Regions from separate parts of the Ureibacillus suwonensis genome, predicted to be linked through region 1. Evidence: riboswitches for the same ligand, from Rfam matches in the RefSeq annotation. Region 1 holds a riboswitch; the other holds the start of a gene.
What was found. A riboswitch is a leader RNA that binds a small molecule or an ion and turns the genes downstream of it on or off. The one in region 1 is predicted to bind thiamine pyrophosphate.
Positions count from the first base shown of each region.

Region 2: linked by a shared signal. The riboswitch ahead of ACFPOH_RS04065 (LuxE/PaaK family acyltransferase) and the one ahead of thiT (energy-coupled thiamine transporter ThiT) in region 1 are both predicted to bind thiamine pyrophosphate.

Region 1 is NZ_JBHSNQ010000190.1:14,438-22,645, forward strand. It holds gene ACFPOH_RS15535 (PTS sugar transporter subunit IIC) at 1-497, opposite strand, end outside; gene thiT (energy-coupled thiamine transporter ThiT) at 821-1,423, opposite strand; TPP riboswitch at 1,504-1,610, opposite strand; gene ACFPOH_RS15545 (GatB/YqeY domain-containing protein) at 1,909-2,334, shown strand; gene ACFPOH_RS15550 (transcriptional regulator) at 2,464-2,625, shown strand; gene ACFPOH_RS15555 (nucleoside-diphosphate sugar epimerase) at 2,802-4,193, opposite strand; gene ACFPOH_RS15560 (hypothetical protein) at 4,758-4,937, shown strand; gene ACFPOH_RS15565 (HAD hydrolase family protein) at 5,051-5,500, shown strand; gene ACFPOH_RS15570 (hypothetical protein) at 5,630-5,752, shown strand; gene ACFPOH_RS15575 (LAGLIDADG family homing endonuclease) at 5,777-6,403, shown strand; gene ACFPOH_RS15580 (rRNA methyltransferase) at 6,417-6,800, shown strand; gene ACFPOH_RS15585 (DUF485 domain-containing protein) at 7,355-7,681, shown strand; gene ACFPOH_RS15590 (solute symporter family protein) at 7,678-8,208, shown strand, end outside.
Region 2 is NZ_JBHSNQ010000040.1:42,622-50,829, forward strand. It holds gene ACFPOH_RS04045 (MFS transporter) at 1-319, opposite strand, end outside; gene erm (23S ribosomal RNA methyltransferase Erm) at 1,021-1,881, opposite strand; gene paiA (spermidine/spermine N(1)-acetyltransferase) at 2,500-3,021, opposite strand; partial or broken gene ACFPOH_RS04060 (MarR family winged helix-turn-helix transcriptional regulator) at 3,042-3,495, opposite strand; TPP riboswitch at 3,664-3,775, shown strand; gene ACFPOH_RS04065 (LuxE/PaaK family acyltransferase) at 3,829-4,917, shown strand; gene ACFPOH_RS04070 (acyl-CoA reductase) at 4,914-6,353, shown strand; gene ACFPOH_RS04075 (ATP-binding cassette domain-containing protein) at 6,381-6,668, shown strand; gene ACFPOH_RS04080 (ABC transporter ATP-binding protein) at 6,647-7,114, shown strand; gene ACFPOH_RS04085 (ABC transporter permease) at 7,111-7,860, shown strand; gene ACFPOH_RS04090 (ABC transporter substrate-binding protein) at 7,866-8,208, shown strand, end outside.

The DNA.
Region 1 (8,208 bases):
ATGCCTTCCCCAATGGCCAAACTTGCATCACGAACGTAAGGCAAAATGGCCAAACCGATTAAACCGGGAATGAAAATGGTAAGGGCCGGCATCAATAACAATGTCCAATCCTTCAATTTCACATCTAAGAATTTTACGAATAATGTGGCAATGGCTGCCGTAATCCCGATATTGATGACCGTTCCAATCCCCGCCATCGTAATGACCCCATTTTCATCCATTGTCGTTACACCGCTGCCGATAAAAGCTGCAAGTCCGATGGAACACATTTGAACCGGATTCAGTTTGAATTGGATTCCGATCAGAACCCCCATAATCACCGGCAGTAAGCTCATCACAAGTACAGAGGCGTTCAAAACGGCGGTCAAGAACGTTTCAAGGGGCCCTGCATGTGGAATAATCAATTTTAATATTTCTCCGACAAGAGCATTAGGGATCAAACAAACCACAATCCCTAAACTCATTCCCGTTAATAATTTACTGAAGAAATCTTTCATCGTTGCAAAACCCTTTCTGTTAGAACTGTTTTAATAGTGGAAATATTGTATATTAATATAGTAAATTATATATAAAAATAATATTTTATCAACTATAAATATTTTGATAATTCATATTAAAGATAAATTTTTGAAGGTTAAACATCCTTTTTTTATGGGTTTAATCGAGCAAAATTAGGTTTGGGAAAGAAAAAAGCGGCATCTATTTATTATTTTTTATCAAAATATTTTAGTGAAAGAAGTTTTTATAAAAAAATAAAAACTGTCCGAAAAAGCGGTTAACCCGTTTTTCAGACAGCCCGATCGCAAAATGAAACATCCTATTAGGATGTGGTTGTTTTATTCGTTTCAATGTCAAATCCTTTTCGCTGAATCAACCGGGGTGCGGCTGAAAGGAGAAGTACGATCAAAATCGAGCAGAAAATGGCCGCGCCAATCATCGTTGCACCATTTACGACCAACGAATAGATCACCGGGGACATTCCTTCCGGCGCATATTCCGCCCAGAAAACGACACCCGCAAGAAAATGCCAAAAATACCGGGCGATACTTCCCAGGAAGACGGCCAATACAGCCAAAATCAATCCTTTTGCTTTCTTCTTCTCTGCAAAAAAGGCGGTTTGTATCTGTTTATACAATAATCCGGCAAAACCGACGAAAGCAAAAGCGACAAAATATTCGATTAAGAATTGCACTATATTTAATATATAGGCATCCCCCGTGACCACTTGCAACAACCCCCAAATAAACCCGGAAATCACGCTGACAGTGAATCCCCAACGGAAAGCTAAAATGAAGATAGGCAACATGGCACAGGAAACCGACATCCAGGGCCCCAATTGGATCGATGGCAGCAAATCCAAAATTAAAGCGAATGCCGCAAAAAACGCCGCTTCAATGAGAGCCTGCAATTTAATTTTTTTCATAAAAAAATTCTCCCCTCCATAAAATGGAAACCTCAAGGGGGAGAATATGTATGGAGAACTCCTCGTCCGCCATTCAACATATATCCAAAATCCCACAATCCCTGCGCAAGCATTATCTTACAGGTTCGAAGGGTCAGAACAACGAAAAGTTGTTCACTCTCAGCACAAAGCTCCCCCTGTGGTTTCAATCATGATTTTAATTTTGTCGCTCTAAGTATAGCTTGAAAGATCGTATTTGTACAGGGGATAGGAAGTTTTATATTTAAAAATGGAAAATTCGCTTTTGGTAATCAAATAAAAACAGATCTGTTTAAACCAGAGGAAATACAGGCGGCGTTCGACGATTTTCCTGCCGCATTCTATTATCCATCCTTGTTTGTTGCAGTTTTGAATCCTGGATTAAAAAGCACTTTTTCATTCATGGCGAAAAGAAAATTTATTATAATAATATTCATAAAATCCCATGAAAGGAGAATAATGATCATATGATGAAACAAGCCGTTTTCGAACAACTGAAACAGGCGATGAAAGAAAAGGATGCCGTTGCAAAAGGAGTTCTTACATTATTAAAATCCGCCTTGGATCAAGCGGAAAAAGAAAAAGGTTCCGAACTTTCCCATGAAGAAGAAATTGCGGTTGTCAATCGTGAAGTGAAACAGACCCATCAAGCCCTTGAAGGAGCAAAGCAAGCAGGCCGGGAAGATTTAATCGAAAAGGAAAACCGCAAACTGGAAATTTTGCAAAGTTTCTTGCCAAAACAATTATCTGAAGAGGAAATTGCCAATGTTTTAACAGAAGCAGGCATTTCAAAAGGAATGAATATGGGGGAGGCGATGAAAATCGCAAAACCGCTCCTTGCAGGAAAAGCCGATGGAGCAACGATCGCGAAAGTGGTAAAAAGCCTCATTTAAGATCAAAAAGACTTGTTTAAAAATTTAGACAAGTCTTTCAACTTTTTGTTGACAGCAAAATAAAACTGTACTATATTAGAATCATCAAACAACAACTGTTATAGTACAAATCAAAAAGGAGTGTTTTTTATGACTACTTATCAAGAAGGCTATGAATATTACGTTTCCAAATGCGAACAATTCGGTCTGGAACCAATCAATTTTTCAATTTTCGTTGAGCATCTATCCCAAGAACAATTGGATCAATTCAACGAACATGCACGAAAAACGAAAGAACAAGCAAATGCATAAGAAAATCGCGAATATATTCTGTAACCATTACAGATCGCAGAAAAGAGAGGTCATACACTTGTCTACATTAAACATACGAGCCAGTTAACAACCTTGCTTGTCGAGTTGCCGCAAGCAAGGTTGTTTTATTGGTAAAAAAAAACACCATTTTCATTGAAAATGGCGTCCAAAAACTGCTATTCATCCAGCAAATCAAGAATTTGTTTGTATTCGGGTGCGCCGATGCTGTTATAATATTGGAACAGCAATTCGGAATTCACTTTGATTTTGTCTTTATGATTCAAATACATTTGCACCGTCAAAAAGCGGATAATTAACGGTACAGGTTTGTCGTGGTTGAACTGATTCATATGCTTTTCAATGAATTCTTCGGATAAAACGCAACTCAAATTATTGCCAAGACACTCAAAATCGACGAATTCGATATGCTCTGTCAAGAACTCATCCGTCAGGTGTTTATTATATAAACAGGCCGCTTTCCAATCGATGCGATCTTTGTAGCGGTTTAGCCAATGGGGCTCCAAAATGGCACTGATCAATGAGATTTGCTGCTTGCTGTATTTGTCAAATTGTTCATCCATTTCTTCGTTTGTCGGTTTTTTATAGCCCATATCATCATATAATTGGGAAGCGAGGGAAGGGATGCCTTTCACCAAATGTTCACTTCCAAGCCACTTATATGGGCCGCGGTCGAATTCAAAGAATTGAAATTCCACTTTTTCCTCATCTTCTTCAAATAAATCATCATCCAACAAATCAATGGTTGCATATTCGCTGAAATACGTATCATCCTCAATAAACGTATCAATTTCATCAGCAAAATGCGGATTGATTTCCATACCGTTTCGAATCAATTCTTCGACCATATATTTTTTAAAGGATGAAGAAAGCCTTGCAAGCACCGGGTAATTATATTGCAATGCAGAAACATCCACCATATCCAAATGATCAATCAAATATTTTTCCGAAATTTGATCGCAAGCATAGCATACATATGCAAAATCCACATATTTTAAATAAGGCTCGAAATCAGTCGGATGGAGCTTTATTAAACGATATCGCCAATAACAATAATCGATAATGAATTCCTTTGATAAATGCGGATTTTCCCTACGGATTTCTTCCGCGCTCTGTTCATCAATGATCGGACCATAATGGACAGGAATCGATTTGACATCAAAATCTTCAGGAATGTTCAATCTTGCAAGCGTCTTTTTCGGATCGAATCGCTTTCTTCTGCTCGGATGGGTTTTAAAGGTATATGTGCCGATGGATCCCCGTTCGTCCAATAAGATATAAGATAATTCTTGTTTTTGGTCCCTCGTCAATTTCGTGCCTTTCGGGAATTTCACAGCAGCAAAATACGTGATATCATCCAGGTTGTAAAAAAATTTATATTCACCTTCCCGTGTAAATTCGGAACGGGAATTGTTTTTCTTCCAATATATCAACGCGCCTAAAATGGGCGGATAGTTCGAAAAATAGACATTGGCGATAGAGAAAATATTATGGGACAAAGATTCATCATATACCGCTTTAATAAATTCGATTTTCTTAATTTTTAGCATGTTCGACCTCCATATACAGCTATTATATACTTTTTGGAGAAATAACGGGGTATAAATCGATGAAATCATTCAAGAAAAATGAACAAAAAGTCTTGTTTTATGTATACACGGTCCATCTTGTAAATTTTATGAAAGTTATATCATAATCATGATTCAATTGCAGTGAATATATTGAAATTTAACAAAATCTCCAATTTATGAAACCTGTAACCTATTTTTTTATTCTGAAACAGCTTTTCCTTTCCTTTTGTTCTCCGTCATACATATCCATTCATTTCCTTCGTATAATCCATTTCCCGCATCTTCCGGGCGCAAAACGCGCGTTCACCAGTGAGCTGATGTTGAAGCGTTTCTTTTGTTCGTTTATAATGCGCGATTATTTTCCGGTCTTGTTCAGCCGGTTCAATTTGATAGGAATGGGCATTTGTTGAAAGAGATGTTCATTAGATTTTCTTCTATAAATAAAATATAAATTTTTGTTTTGAACCTGGTACATATGAATCAGTTCGCATAAAAAAATCTGCATTTATTATAGTAACTTCAAAAATGGAGGTGAATGATGGCATGGAAAAACACTTGGAGTTTGATTTCGGCGAAAAAATTTATGTAACAGGCAACGGCTTCAACAATACGCAAGGAATTTTCATCGCATTCCAAGATAATTTCCTTGTTTGGGTTTCTTATGTGAACGGCGAGACTAGATTATTATCAACAGATACTACAGGCCTAACAATCGCTCGCTGATAATGGCATTTATATAAAGGAAGTCGGGATATCAGGGCCAGAACACCCTTCTTGGCCATGCGCCAGTTGGAAAACTGGCGCATATATTTTTTGGTACATAGATGGCAAAACGTTTGGCGAAATATCCCATAAAAACAGTTTCATGGTATATTAGGCAATGGAAAATTAAAGGAAAAGGTGATACGGATGAAGTTTGTTTTTACTTGAATGGAACCATAGTCTTTATAGGACAACCGATATCGGAAAAGATTTTAGATTCGTTGCAGAAGGTCAGGGAAGACGGCCATGAAATTGTCTTTGCTTCTGCAAGACCGATACGGGATATGCTGCCTGTTATCGATCATACATTTCATCAGTTGCCGATGATCGGGGGAAATGGTTCTCTGATTGGGAAGGAGGGGAAAGTGGTAAAAAGCCATCCTTTTCCGGAGCATGTGCTGAAAGAAATGAAACGGTTGATTGTTCGATACGAAGCCACGTATTTAATCGATGGGGAATGGAATTATGCTTATACAGGACCTCTGGAACTTTCAAATAAATATCGGTCTGTATCCGTGGGTTAAAATCTTTTTCAAGGAGAAAACAGGATGAAGAAGTCACCTAAATAATTGAAAATAAGAACATTTGTTCTTATAATGTTAAATGAGCATATATTCTATCTTGTAAACAGTTTTTCTTGGAGGGGGGATTGTGTGCCAAGAAAACGCGGAATTTCGGATGAAATGATCATTGAAATGTATACCAGCGGCAAGCCGGTGAAGGAAATTTGCGAAATGACCGGGCTTACGGATCGCGGTATCCGTTATGTATTATAGAAAAATCAAGTAAAGAGAAGGAACGTGGGACAGCCGAGAAAACATAAGGTGAATGAGGATTTTTTCAAAGTTTGGACGGATGAAATGGCCTGGGTTTTAGGTTTGTTTGTGACAGATGGAACGGTCAATAACCGGTTAAACACGATTTATTTTTCTCAAAAAGAGGAGCGGATTTTGAAACTGATCGCCAACTATATGGAAGCGGATTATGTAATAGTTCCGCCGGGAAAAACAAGGACCGTGCCCGTTCTTGTCATCCATTCCCGTGAAATCAAAAGGGATCTTGAACGGTTGGGAATTACGGCGAACAAATCATTGTCCCTGAAATTCCCGCCAGTGCCCGATCAATATTTGCCTTCCTTTATCAGAGGCGTGATTGACGGGGATGGTTGGATTCAAGATAGAGGGTATGTTATGAACATCACTACTGCAAGTGCAGAATTTGCAAATGGCTTGTATAATGTTATTGTAGCATGGGAATTGAGATCTGAAATATCAATTGAAAAAACTAGGTCCGGCAGAGATATTTATCGTGTCTGGGTCAAAGGAAAAGACAGTCTTTCTAAACTGGCAAAAATCATTTATTCAAATTGCAGTGAAAATTTTATTCCGTATAAAAAAGAACGATTAATTCAATGGTTTAAAAAATAGGAGGTGGACTATTTTGTGGAAATTGGTAAATGGGAAATTATTACAAACTATTGATACTTCAAGAATTAAATATAAAACTCGTATAAGCAAAGCCTTGTTGGATGATTTAAAAATCATGGCAGATAAGAATAATACTTATGTTGGATATTTACTTGAAAATGGCTTTGAAAATATATTAAAGGAGAATGCAATAACATTTGATAAAAAAAACCGTCCAAAAGATCGAGTAGAATTTCGTACAACATGTGATAAAGAATTGCTTGAGAGATTAAAAAAATTTGCAAAAGACCACCAATTGAATCTAAACGATGTTATTGAAGCAAGTGTTGCATACATAAACACAAATGATGTAAAACAAGAAAGTTGGAGATATAGAGTAGAATACGAAGGCGAATAGCGCCTTTTTTTATTCGGCAAAACAGGGACCCCGACATAATATATCTTATCGGAAGTAATATCTCATAATCCAAGAATACTTCTAATAGTGAGACAGAAGAAGAATTCTTGTTCTTTTTTTGATTTTCCGACATTTTTTTCCGAAACCGATGTCAAATATTTGTTGCAAAATAATAATAATATAGCTTTTTAAGTTCGATCAAAATATGCAGTATAATAATTTTATGATTATAAATCCACTATTTTCATCAAATTATTATTACCTGAAATCAATGTTCTGTTTTCCAATAGTCATTTCCGCATTATTTTTTTCAATTTTACCTATTAAATATTTATTTGTTCCCTTTTATCTGCACTACATTTGATCCTTTTGTTGTTTTCACGCAAAAATTTTCTCTTTTAATCAATTTTTTTCGCAAAAAAATTTGAATAATTTATAGAAAAAGTATTGCAATTTTGTGAACCGCTCTATAAAATTGAAATTGTAAAATTCTTAAACTAGAATTTTACGAACATGATACAGAAAAAACGTTCAATTTTAAAGGGGGTATGTTTATGGCGAGACAAAACAGCAAAAATATCGACTACGAAAAAATCGCCAAATCGGAATCGTTCAGACAGCTTTCCAAAAAGAAAAATTCCTTTCTCTGGACGATCACAGCAATTTTCTTCATTCTTTACATGTTGCTACCAGTCTTGACATCTTACACGAAAATCTTGCATCAAAAAGCATTTGGGGAAATTACTTGGGTATGGATTTATTCTTTCGGTTTGTTCGTTATGACTTGGGGACTGGCACACTTCTATGTTTCAAGAGCAAACAAATATGACAAAGATGCTCAATCAATCATTGATGAATTCGAAAGGGGTGCTGGTCAATGAGTATTACTTCCATCGTAATGTTCTTAGCAATTGTTGCAGTTACATTATATGTCACTTATTGGGCTTCCAAAAGAACGAGCACCGCAACTGATTTCTATACAGCAGGCGGCGGTCTTAAAGGTTGGCAAAACGGTCTGGCTATTTCAGGGGACTACTTATCAGCGGCATCATTCTTAGGGATTGCAGGTTCCGTTGCATTATACGGATATGATGGTTTCTACTACTCTATCGGATACTTGGTGGCTTACCTGGTAGTTCTTTATATCGTTGCCGAGCCATTACGTAACCTTGGTAAATTCACATTGGCCGATATGATCACAGCACGTTTTGATATGGCTAAAGTTCGCGGAGCTGCCGCTTTAAGTACAATCGTTATCGTATTGTTCTACATGATTGCACAAATGGTTGGTGCAGGAGCACTTATTCAGTTATTATTCGGTATTCCTTATTGGGTTGCTGTATTAATCGTTGGTGTCATGATGACAATCTACGTATTGTTCGGTGGTATGACAGCCACTTCTTGGGTA
Region 2 (8,208 bases), on a different contig from region 1:
CGATACCTGCAATTATAGCTGTTGTTACTAGAAATGATACAGAATCTGTGAACAAACGAATAACAGTACCAACTCCAATAATTAAAAGCGATAAGCCGATTACCCGTTCAATTCCCCATTTTCCCCCAGCTTTCACGGCGATTGGAGAAAAAAGACCCATACAAAGCACTGGAATGGCAGTCAACAAACTTGCGACAGCTGCACTCATTCCAAGATCTGTTCTAATGCTCTCTAGTAAAGGGGCGATTGAGTTAATAGCTGGACGTAGATTTAGCGAAGCCATAAATAAAGCGATAATTAATAAGACACTTTTTTTCATCTAATATCCCAACTTTCTTTATGCTTTAATTAGATTCATTCAAAAAAGTACCGTTTCTATAATCTTCACATACTTGTTGAATATCTTCTTATTCATAACGAATGGGCTCCTGCCAAAAACAAGTTCACCATGTCGTTCCCAAGGACCCGATTCGATAATCTTTTGTTGCAAGTTTTGTTTTAAATCCCTCCATTAAATTGTTTTGTTCAACGAAATCCATTATGCCAATGAAGTATGAAAGTGATAAGTAGGCACTTTAATGTGGTTTAGTTTCTTTGAAGATACTATTGGAGATGTAGCAAGGTTAAGACTATAAAATTTAATATTTACTTCCCTCTTTTCTCCGTTCTGGCTTGTATCAAATATTCTGTTAATGTTATTAAATTCTTCCATTTAATTAATAGAAAAGAAGTTGATACTTAACTGGCTTAAATATAATAAAAAAGGAGAATCCTTCTTTTACTTTTGTACATGATGAATGTAATGGATATCCTGAAAGTTTTTTAAAACCTAAAAAAATATAAACCCATGAAATTTTGCAATGTGCAAAACTTCATGGGCTATTTTTCTATTTAGGAGGATTTTATCCTAGCATCTGCTTCAATTTCCATTCTAAATACATCTTGTTATTCAGATTTTATTGTTTAGTATGAGGTAAAGTAATTAGATTACCTTCAATTATAATGTTTATATTCCTTCATTTATCGTTTAGAATTTTTCCATTTGATTAATTTCCGCTTGTCTAATTTAGGCCATCTGTGTTTTGGAACATATTTTACCATCGTTTCAAACAACATACCCCATTGCTCTATTGATAGGATGCCAACTGGCGTTTCACTTTTTATGCCCAAACTTCTTTTAACCCTTTTGATTTGCTGTGCTGTAAAAATGCCCCTTAATGCAAAGTCAATTGGCATCTGCGGGTTTTGCAATACATAGTCTGCGAATCCCCAAAAAATGAAATAATCTTTATAAGGAACTTTTGGATTTACTTTTCTTTTTATCGTAATCAGTGCCGAATCTACTTTTGGTTGGGGAGAAAAGTTTTTCTTAGAAATTTCTTTTACGTATCGAATATCAAACCACATTCTCCAAGCAATGATATATGGGTCCTTCACAAATTGAGAGGTGAATCTTTTTGCCGCTCCCTTTTCCATTACTATTGCTCCTCTCTGAAATCCACTTATCGGATGATTCAATAACATCTTCATAATGGGCGTCGTAATCGAATAGGGAATATTCGAAACAACGATAAAAGGTTCTTTCGGCAATTGAATTTGTAATATATCGTGATGAATGATTTTAACATTACCGGTTTCAGCAAATTTCTCTTTTAATAAACTTACAAATTTTCCTTCATATTCTATAGCCAGTATCCCCCTTGCTTTTTTACTTAACACCGACGTCAATGCACCTTTTCCAGCACCAAACTCTAAAACTAAATCATGTCGAGTTACATTTGCAATTTCTACTATTTCATTTATTAATTTCTTATTATGCATTAAATGTTGTCCTAAAAAATTGGGTGGTTCACTTCTTCGATGTTTACGATTTTTAGTCATTAATTCTTCTTCCTTTCTAAAAAAATCACAAGCATCTGCTTGCGATTTAGAGCAAATGGAAGAAGATCCGCCCTCATTCGTTTGGAATAACATATTGACAAGATAGGCATCAAAAAAGGACTTGTACTTAGGTGTAGTACAAATCTATCGAAAGAAAGTGAAATTCCTTAATAATAGAAAAAAGGCAGAAATAATCTGCCTTCGGAAATGACGTTATTAACCCATTAATTAATATCAACCATAAATAGTGATATTACAAAAATGTGGTTCAAAAATGAAAAATGAAGATTATTAAAAAAGGACAGACTACTCCCATTTACTCTGCCGTTCACAAGCAGAGCCTTTGAACATATTCAATTCATTAGTTCAAAGTTGGGAAACGTAGTCTCATTGAGTGTGTCACTTTTTTAATAATCCTCCTTTAATGATGAATACAAAAACAGTATATTGGTCCTGAATCAAATTGTCAAATGGAACTATTGGGGACAGTCTATGTGTTCGAACCTAATGATAAATATGATTTGTTTGACGAATGCGAAAGTTTATTAACTGAATCATGAAATATAGAATCATAAGAAATGAAATTTATATGCCAATATTTCAGTATATACATGCTAATCAATCTTCCAATGTTTTAATAATGATCAAGTCCGTTTGTTCTTCATCCCCCATATAAAAGGAGTGAAATCCTTTTTGAACAAATCCCATTTTCTTATAAAAGCCAATTGCATTTTCGTTCTTTTCCCAAACCCCAAGCCAAATTTTCTTTTTATTCCATTCCTTTGCAACTTCAATCGCTTTATTTAGCAAGGCTTTTCCAAGTCCATGCTTCTGAAATTTCTCTCGAATATAAATTCTTTCAATTTCAAGGAATTCATCGCCCATTTTTTCCGTCTGAGCATCATCACTATTGACTTTTAAGTAACCCGCCAATTCATTTTGGTAATAGACAAAGAAAAATTGTGAATGAATATTGGATAGCTCTTTCTCTAATTGTTTTATATTAAATGCCTTTTCTAAATATACTTTCATATTTTCAGGTGAATTTTGATCTTTAAATGTGTAATAAAACGTTTCAATGCCCACTTCTTGTAATGTGTGCAAATCTTCAAGGGTACATGTTTTTATTTTGATTGTCATAGTGAACATCTCTCCTCATATCAATAATTTCGTTTGTTTCCCTTCTTAACGTATTCCCAATCTTTTTCAACATTTTTTCTTACCCGCTGCAAAAGATTGAATAATGTTTCCACTTCTACTTCAGATAATCCTTGTAAAGCTACAGCGTTAGAATGATCATGTTCTCTTATTAAAAACGGATAAACATTATTGCCTTTCTCGGTCGCATAGAGTTTCTTAATTTTTTTTATTTTGTGGATCCTCTCGCTTTTCAACAAATCCGTTCATTTCTAGTTTTTTTATTGCGCGTGATGCAGTTGTCCGATCCACTTTGATCATTTCAGCCAACTTTTCTTGAATAATTCCTGGGTTCTCACATATTCGTACAAGGTACAAATACTGACCTTTTGTTAAGTCATATTCTTTAAACTCGATATTACTGATTGAATCTAGTGCTCGTGCTATCATCCCAATTTCACGAAGAACTTCTTTCATAATGAACTCCTTCATTTTTATTGCAAATGCAATATTTTTAATTCATTTTAATCAAACTTTGTTGCATTTGCAACAAAAAAATAATTGAATATCTACATAATTTTAGGGTGATAATTCAAAAGAATTTGCAATCTTTCATAAGAATAAGTAGACTTTATATTGAAATTGAATATATTAACCGGGGGCTTGCGGAAGCAGGCTGAGAGTACGACTAATCCGTCGTTGACCGTTTGAACCTGATTTGGGTAATGCCAGCGCAGGGAGTGTAGTAAGTCGAATTATGCACTTTGCTTAGGCAGAGTGCATTTTATTTTGCGGAAAGGGTGAAAACCGATGACTCAGCAACGAGAAATCATAGAGGAACTTTCTCAATTTATCAAAAAGAATCAAGCTTCAGAAGAAGAGTTTAATAGCTTGGCTTTACATATTTTTAATTATCAATACAAACATAATCTCCCCTATCAAACATTTTGCCGCCAAAAAGGAAAGACACCGCGGCTTGTGAAAAATTGGCGAGACATTCCTTATGTGCCGATGAGTGCCTTTAAAGAGGTTCCATTGACATGTTCAGATCCAGAGGCAGCGGTTAGAGTCTTTATGACAAGCGGAACAACCCAAGGAAAACAAGGCAAACACTTTCATTCCACTCTCGAAATCAGAGAACTTTCCATGATTATCAACTTTAAAGAACGGTTTATGAAAGAAACAAATCGCATCCGCATGGGAATTTTGTTTCCAACTGAAGAGAAAATGCCGCACTCATCCTTAGCCCATTATTTAGCTCTTGTCATGAAAGAGTTTGGCACAGAGGACAGCTGCTATTTATTAAAAGAGAACGGCGTACATATTCAAAAAATCATCAGTGAGTTGGAACATGCCGAAAAAACAGGAGAACCATTTGCTTTGCTCGGAGCAAGTTTCAGTTTTGTTCATTTGTTTGAGGAATTGGAGCGTTTAGGAAAAACGTTTAATCTGCCGAAGGGAAGCAAAATTCTTGATACTGGTGGTTATAAAAATAAATCAAAGGAATTAGATTTAAATGAATTTTATCAGTTGCTTGAAAGATATTTCGGTGTAGATAGAAGCAATTGTATTAATATGTACGGCATAACAGAGCTAAGCACGCAATTTTATGATGATGGCAATGAGGTCGTTCCATCTATAAAAACTGGACCTAGTTGGATTCGTACGAGAGTCATCAATCCGTTAACAGGTGAAGAGGTTCCAGAAGGAGAACGTGGTGTTTTAGTTCATTATGATTTAGCGAACTTTAATTCCGTAATGGCGGTTGCTACTGAGGATGTAGGAATGGCGGTTGATGAAGGATTTTATCTGTTCGGTAGAGTTCAAGGTGCCGAGGTAAGGGGATGCTCGCTAGCGGTAGAAGAGTTTATTCAATTGGCGAAAGGAACAGCAAAATGAGAATAACAGCTGGATATATTCCAAATATCGGAGAAACGAAATTTGATAAGAAAATCCTGAAGTTTCAGGATTTAGAAGTGGAACTGCCTCTCCTTACATTAGAGCAAATGCAGAGGGTCATTGACACGGTGAAAAGAGAAAGTGCGGAAATCTTAAAATCACTGTCGGTATCAACAGTAGTGGACATCATCGGTTATGTAACGGAACAATTTTTGGAACGCAGTTCATCTTATCGACAGCAGGCGGAAAAGTTGCTTCCGATTGTCACCGGCTATGATGAGGAGGTAATTCGCCTTGGTCTTACATCTTTTTTAAAAACATTTCGCAAGCACGAACTCCAGCGTTTCCTAGTAGAAGATTTAGGAAATCCATTATTATTAGATCATTTTCAGCCGCGCGCAAAAGGTGGTTTTTCAAAAGCAATTGGACCCGAACTCATTACCCATGTATGGGCAGGGAATGTTCCAGCACTGCCTATTTGGAGTTTCGTATCTGGTCTGCTAGTAAAAGCAGGAAATATCGGAAAAGTTTCAAGTTCTGAACCTCTTTTTGCCGGCTGGTTTGCAAAAGCCTTAGCAGAGGCCGAGCCGAGTCTTGCCAATTGCTTTGCAGTTGTGTGGTGGAAAGGCGGCGATGAAAAGCGAGAGAAGATGATATTTGAAAAGTCGAATCTCGTTATCGGATACGGTAACAACGAAACGCTGCAAGCTTTAAAAAAACAAGTTCCCATTACTACTCGCTTTTTACCTTTTGGTCATAAAGTAAGCTTTGGCATCATTTCAAAATCTGCCTTAGATGCGCACAAAGCATGGCGAATTGCTCATCAAGCCGCACTTGATGTCATTCGTTACGATCAGCAAGGTTGTTACTCACCGCACTTATTTTATGTGCAAAAAGGCGGAAAAGTATCGCCAGTGGAATTTGCCCGCTTGATTGCGGGGGAGCTAGAAAACTTCGAAAAGCGTTATCCAAGGCGTAAGCTTTCCATGGAAGAATCAGTTGCCCTTGCTTCATGGCGGCAAAAGGAAGAAATGAGCACTTTTACAGCAACAGGAAAAGAAGTGCTTGGAACTTCCACACATCAATGGACGGTTGTTTATGAAGAAGAGGAAAAAGTTTTTACGGCAAGTCCGTTGAATCGAGTAATTCGGGTTATTTCTTTTGAAAAATTAGAAGACATTCTGCCATACATCAAGCCATACCGCTCATTTCTTCAAACGATTGGAATGGCCGCAACCCCTAAAGAACTTTTCCACTGGGCAGAGTTGTTGGCTAACGTTGGCGTAACACGAATCACAGCACTAGGAAAAATGACTTCCCCTGAAGCAGGTTGGCATCATGATGGACGGTTCAATCTACTGGATTTAATTCAAATGGTAGACATCGAATCATCGGCAATAGTGGATAGTGAACAATTTGCTCCTTATGTTGATTAGGAGGTTTTTAATATGAGTTTTTTGGTAATGGAGGATGTAACATACAGTTACGAACAAGGAAAAAATCAAATTTTACGTGGGATTAGCTGGGAAATCAATAAAGGAGAGTTTCATTGTCTGCTTGGAAAAAGCGGCTGCGGAAAAACGACCTTATTAAAGCTTGCTGCTGGCCTGCTTTCATCTGAGAATGGAAGCATTCGCCTGCAAGGAAAGGAAGTAATCAAACCTTTACCTAATTGTAGTTTTTTTTTCAAACTCCAACTCTATTGGAATGGAAAACAGTTATTGAAAATGTGCTTCTCCCTATTAAATTGAAACGGAAAATCAGAAGTGAGGATATGGAGCAGGCAATGGAATACTTAGAGCTTGTTGGCTTAGCCTCTTATCGAGATTGTTACCCTTTACAGCTTTCCGGTGGACAACAAAGCCGGGTCGCTCTTGCACGAGCCTTAATGCAAAAGCCTTCTTTATTATTTTTGGACGAGCCTTTTGCAGCATTAGATGCCATTACAAGAGAAGAACTGCAAGATGATCTTTTAAGAATGTGCAATATGCATAATATTACTGTGCTCTTTATTACCCATGATATTGCGGAAGCAGTATATTTATCCGATAAAATTGCTGTCATGGCACATGGAGAAATTGTCTATCAAACCCCAATCATGCTTGAACGCCCACGTAGAATGGAAATGAGATACGAGACTTATTTTAACGAACTATGTTTCACGTTACGTCAAGTAATGAATGGTGAACGCTTATGAAAAAAACATCCGTTTATTCATTTTTATTATTCATTTTTTTACTAGTTATTTGGGAAATATCATCCAAGTCCTATTCCGAACTTGTATTACCAGCTCCTTCTGTAATAGTACTCACCCTTGTTGATGGACTTTTAAACGGCTATTTTACACAGCATATTCAACGGACTGCCGCTGAAGTAATTCTTGGTCTCTTTTTTGGTGGTGCAGCTGGATTTACAGTGGGAGTTCTAATGGGAGAAGTGGCCTTTTTACGTAAGCTTCTCTTTCCTTATATTATAGCGAGTCAAGCAGTTCCCAAGCTGGCATTGGCTCCGTTATTTATTCTTTGGTTTGGCTTCGGCATGACGTCCAAAGTTGTTATTACTGCGCTTGTATGCTTTTTCCCATTGCTTGAAAATACAGTAACAGCGATTCAGTTAAGCGATATACAAAAGCAGGAACTATTTAAAATGCTTGGTGCAACACGGCTACAAACATTAATTCACTTAAAAATTCCTTCTGGTATGCTGGGCATTTTAGCTGGACTTCGTGTTTCGGTTGTCCTTGCAATTGTGGGGGCGGTTGTCGGAGAATTTATCGGCGGCAGTGAAGGACTAGGGGCGCTTATTATCGCAACCCAAGCAATGATGGATACCGCCCTTATGTTTGCCACATTAATTTTATTAACAATTTTCGGTATGATTCTTTACTTAACTGTATCTTGGCTTGAAAAAATGTGGATGAAAAGATTGAAGAAGGAGATATGAAAGATATGAAGTTGAAACATATAATCATCGCATTTCTTTTATTACTTCTAACAGCATGCGGTTCAAAAGAGGAAGGCTCGAATGAAAAAGAATCATTTGCACAGCTGACAGTTGCACTCTGGAGCCAGCCTATTACAGAATCCGTCAACCTATTAGTCGATGATGAAAAAGGATTTTTCAAAGAAAAAGGCATTGATTTAAAGGTGATTCCCGGTGCTGGTGGTGGAGATGCTATTAAAAATATTCTTTCCGGTCAAGCAGATATTGCCTTTACTGACCCTGGATCTCTTTACTTTGCTTTAGACAAAGGAGAAAAATTAAAAGTTATTTACTCAACTTTCGCAGTCC